DNA from 2 places in the Streptomyces sp. NPDC055189 genome. Region 2 is predicted to be linked to the other one. Evidence: riboswitches for the same ligand, from Rfam matches in the RefSeq annotation. Region 2 holds a riboswitch; the other holds the start of a gene.
The links. Region 2 has a riboswitch for glycine ahead of gcvT (glycine cleavage system aminomethyltransferase GcvT). Riboswitches for the same ligand answer to the same signal wherever they lie in the genome.

Region 1 (2,447 bases), on a different contig from region 2:
GTGCTGAAGGTGCGGCGGTTCGATTTCTCGACGCTGACGCGCTCCGAGACGCTTCGCGGGCCGACGGACGACCCCGGGGTGGTGCGGGAGGCTGCCGCGCGGCTCCTGGAGTCCGTGGACACCACCGGAGGCGTGCGGCTTCTGGGGGTGGGGGTCACGGGGCTCGCCGACTACACGCAGGAGGACCTCTTCGCGCAGGCCCAGGCGCAGGCCGAGGCAGAGGCGGCGGAGGCCCTGGAGGTGCAGCGGAACGCCGAGGGGGAGGCGCATGAGGAGGCGCCGGGGGAGCGGGACGGGGAGAGTCCCGTGGAGGGCGTGGCCGAAATCGTCGAGGCGCCGGTCGCGCCGGCCGAGCGGCGGTGGGCCGCTGGGCACGATGTGCGGCATGCCGAGTACGGGCACGGGTGGGTGCAGGGCAGTGGCCTGGGGCGGGTGACGGTCCGCTTCGAGACGCCGCTTTCGGCAGTGCCGGGGCGGGTGCGGACCTTTCGGACCGATGATCCTTCGCTCGAGCCCGCGGAGCCGTTGCCCTTGGTGGCCCGGCCGGGGGACGGGGTCGAGCCGTGCCCCCTGCTGTGACGCCGGTCCCATTGGCCCTGCGGAAAGCCTGCCCGCAACAAGGCCCTCAGGTGCCCTCCTGGCCTGCGATCTTGCCGAAGTTCTGGTCCGGTGGGGGTGGGGACTGCGGGGGTGTGATGTCCAGGCCGTAGTGGTGGTAGAGCTGCAGTTCCTGTTCGGGGGAGAGGTGGCGGCCCACACCGAAATCGGGGGCGTCCTTGATCAGGGAGCGCTCGAAGGGGATGCGCAGGGTGCCGTCGCTCCTGAGCTCGCTGGGCTCCAGGGGGACGAACGCGTCCCGGCTGAACAGACCGGTGCGTATGGCGGCCCACTCCGGGGCGCCGGTGGCGTCGTCGAGATAGACCTCGTCGATCGTGCCGATCTTGGCCCCGTTCAGGTCGAACGCCTTCCGGCCGATCAGGTTGCGCGGATCGATATCGGTCTGCACGGTCCCTCCAACTGGTCGAGGCTTGTCGAAGAACTGGTCGAGGCTCGTCGAAGTGGGGCGTAACTCATCCTTGTTCGTTCGTAATCACTACGAAAGAGCACTTCGGGGCAGGCGGCCACTCGAGGGATGGGCCGTGGTCCTCGCTGGTAGGCTGGCGGATGGCTGCTGACCCCGTGCGGGAGAGCTCTCCGGTCGAAACACCGGAGGCGCCGAAGGAGCAACTCCTCCCCGGAATCTCTCAGGCCCCTGTACCGCACGGACGAGGTCACTCTGGAAAGCAGGGCGGGCGTCGGGCGGGCACGTTCGGAACCCTTCCTCACCGACGGTGAAAGCCGGGACGATGCCTCTCGCAGGCATGGCCCGGTGAAACTCTCAGGTTGAGATGACAGAGGGGGAGGCCGTCCGGGTACCCGTGCCGTGGTGCCCCTCGCAGGTCGCGTCAGACCAGGAGGCCTCCGCAATGACCGCCACCCCTCGCATCCCGCTTTCACAGCTCGAGCAGGGCATCCCCTTCGAGCAGCGGCACATCGGCCCCGATGTGGAAGCACGGGCCAAGATGCTCGCGCAGGTCGGATACGGCTCGCTCGACGAGCTGACCGCCGCCGCCGTACCGGATGTCATCAAGAACGCCGAGGCGCTGAAGCTGCCCGGAGCGCGCACCGAGGCCGAGGTCCTGGCCGAGCTGCGCTCGCTGGCGGACCGTAACCAGGTTCTCGATTCCATGATCGGGCTCGGCTACTACGGGACCTTCACGCCGCCCGTGATCCTGCGGAACGTCATGGAGAACCCCGCCTGGTACACCGCGTACACGCCGTACCAGCCGGAGATCTCCCAGGGGCGCCTCGAAGCGCTGCTGAACTTCCAGACCGTCGTCGCCGAGCTGACCGGCCTTCCCACCTCCGGTGCCTCGCTGCTCGACGAGGGGACCGCTGCCGCCGAGGCCATGGCCCTGTCGCGGCGTATGGGCAAGGTCAAGGACGGCGTCTTCCTGGTCGACGCCGACGCGCTGCCGCAGACCATCGCCGTGATCCAGACCCGCGCCGAGCCGACGGGCGTCGAGGTCGTGGTCGCCGATCTGAGCGAGGGCATCCCGGCCGAGGTCGCCGAGCGCGGTGTCGTCGGCGTACTGATCCAGTACCCCGGCGCCTCCGGTGCCGTACGTGACATCAAGCCCCTCATCGAGCAGGCGCACGAGCTCGGCGCCATAGTCTCCGTGGCCGCCGACCTGCTCGCCCTGACGCTGCTCACCTCGCCCGGTGAGCTCGGGGCCGACATCGCGGTGGGCACCACGCAGCGCTTCGGCGTGCCGATGGGCTTCGGTGGCCCGCACGCCGGCTACATGGCGGTGCGCGAGAAGTTCGCCCGCAGCCTGCCGGGCCGGCTCGTCGGAGTCTCCGTCGACGCCGACGGCAACAAGGCCTACCGGCTCGCGCTGCAGACC
Region 2 (2,447 bases):
GTGCCGTCCGGGTTGACCGCGATGCCCAGCTGCGGGGGAAGGCCGCGCGCGAACTCGACGGCGGGCGCCACGGTGCAGCCCATCCGGCCGCCGGTGGCCTGTTGGAACTGCTGCTCGGAGCTGAAGACGGGGACATAGGCCTGTCCTTCGATCTCCAGCGTGGGCAGGTCGAGGGTGCCGCTGTCCGGCGCCCCGCCGTTCGGCAGCGGGACCCATACGCGGCTGCGGCCGAGCACCTCGACGATGCGGGCGCCCGCGGAGGCCTGCGGCGCCCCCGGCGTACCCAGCGATGCCGCGAGTACCTCTTCGAGTTCGTTGCCCGGCCATCCGCCGTACGGATGGGGGTGCGCCTGCCCCGGAATATCCATCTGTGTGTCCAACCCCTGCTCTGTCCCGCTCTGCCTGCGGCACGACCCTAGCGCGGCGGGCCGCTCAGTCCCCGAAGCCGATCCCGCGCAGGACGCCCGCCGCTGGCCGGTCGAGCAGGATCGCCGAGCCGCAGCCGTGCGGCAGATCGCCCCGCTCGGCGGCGCCGACCAGCCGGCCGATGGTCCGGCGGTGGCGCGCGAAGGCGTACCTCGACACGCCGCGCCCGCGCGAGAGCTGGCCCTCTATGGCGGTGTCCGGCTCCACGTCGAGCAGCAGCAGATGCAGCGTCGCTCCGCGCCGCGCGGCCTCGCGGGCCAGCCAGCGGCGCACCCACGCCTGGGTGCCGCAGTCGTGCACCACGATGCCCTCGCCGGAGCGCAGGGCGGTGCGCAGGCCCGCGTAGTGCGCGAGGCGGACCAGGGGGCGGTAGACCGCGTACGGCAGCAGGGCCGGCATGCGCCGGGCCCAGCGGTCGCGGGTGTCCTGCGAGTCGATGCGCGGTCCTGCCACGGCCCGGCGCATCAGCGTGGACTTGCCGCTGCCCGGCAGACCGGAGACGACGATCAGGTCGCCCGCGCCGAACGTCAGCCGGTGCGGGCTGTGGCCCGTCCGCTGCCGCAGGTCGCGGACGACGGCCGCGGGCAGGGGGCCGCAGCTCTCCCTGGTGGGGGCGGCGGCCTGTTTGGGCAGGGCCACCCCCGTGCTGGTCGCGTAGACACTCGTCCTGCGCACCGTGATCGGCCTCCCCTAAGCGGTCACGTAACTGCTTCCCGCAGCTTCCCCGGCAAGTGTAAAGAGAAGGTAATGCGGCACAAGGGCATTACTCGATCGGCACTGCCCTGTGACAGGGGCGCGTGCAATGATGTGCCCGCAAACTCCATACAGGCCGTTTGAATCCGCGCGGGAGAGTTCCCGGTCACCGTCGAAAGACGCTCCGGGGCGCCGAAGGAGCAAGTCCCTCCCTTGAATCTCTCAGGCCCCGTACCGCGCGGGCGAGGCACATCTGAAAAGCGGGCCGCCCCGGCGGCTCCACCCAAGGTGCAAGTCATGACCTCCTGTACGAGATGTACGGACGGGTCGTGGTGAACCTCTCAGGTTCCGATGACAGATGGGGAGGATCGACCTCGCCCGTCATGCCCTGGGAGTTCCCTCTATGACTACCGTCCCCCGTCTGACCGCCCTCGATGCCGTGCATCGCGCGCTCGGCGCGACCATGACCGACTTCGCGGGCTGGGACATGCCGTTGCGCTATGGCAGCGAGCGCGACGAGCACGTCGCCGTGCGCACCAAGGCCGGTCTCTTCGATCTCTCCCACATGGGCGAGATCACGGTCACGGGTCCCGAGGCCGTCGACTTCCTGAACTTCTCGCTGGTGGGCAACATCGGCTCCATCGGTGTCGGCCGCGCCCGCTACACGATGATCTGTGCCGAGGACGGCGGGATCCTGGACGACCTGATCGTCTACCGGCTCGGCGAGCCCGACGCCCCGGAGTACATGGTCGTCGCGAACGCCTCGAACGCGCAGGTCGTGCTCGACGCGCTCACCGCCCGCGCCGACAGCTTCGACGTGGAGGTCCGCGACGACCGCGACGCGTACGCCCTGCTCGCCGTCCAGGGTCCCGAGTCCCCCGGCATCCTGAAGTCAGTCACGGACGCCGACCTCGACGGCCTGAAGTACTACGCGGGCCTGCCCGGCACGGTCGCGGGCGTCCCCGCGCTGATCGCCCGCACGGGCTACACCGGCGAGGACGGCTTCGAACTCTTCGTCGCTCCCGGTGACGCCGAGAAGCTCTGGAACGCGCTCATGGCGGCCGGCGAGTCCGTCGGCCTGGTCCCGGCCGGGCTCTCCTGCCGCGACACGCTCCGCCTGGAAGCGGGCATGCCGCTGTACGGGCACGAGCTGACGGCGGACCTCACGCCCTTCGACGCGGGCCTTGGCCGGGTCGTGAAGTTCGAGAAGACCTCGATGTCCGAGAACTTCCTGGGGCGCGCGGCGCTCGCGGCCGCCGCCGAGCGCGCCGAGACCGCTCCCCCGCGCAAGCTGGTGGGCCTGATCGCTTCAGGTCGCCGCATCCCGC

Region 1: another riboswitch for glycine. It lies ahead of gcvP (aminomethyl-transferring glycine dehydrogenase); the one in region 2 lies ahead of gcvT (glycine cleavage system aminomethyltransferase GcvT).

Annotation. Positions count from the first base shown of each region.
Region 1 is NZ_JBSGSG010000011.1:9,951-12,397, forward strand. Features, by position in the region: gene ACWFR3_RS10645 (DNA polymerase IV) at 1-579, shown strand, start outside; gene ACWFR3_RS10650 (PRC-barrel domain-containing protein) at 626-1,006, opposite strand; glycine riboswitch at 1,173-1,270, shown strand; gene gcvP (aminomethyl-transferring glycine dehydrogenase) at 1,467-2,447, shown strand, end outside.
Region 2 is NZ_JBSGSG010000078.1:3,864-6,310, reverse strand. Features, by position in the region: gene ACWFR3_RS36445 (enhanced serine sensitivity protein SseB) at 1-368, opposite strand, end outside; gene ACWFR3_RS36440 (AAA family ATPase) at 433-1,107, opposite strand; glycine riboswitch at 1,261-1,366, shown strand; glycine riboswitch at 1,367-1,487, shown strand; gene gcvT (glycine cleavage system aminomethyltransferase GcvT) at 1,523-2,447, shown strand, end outside.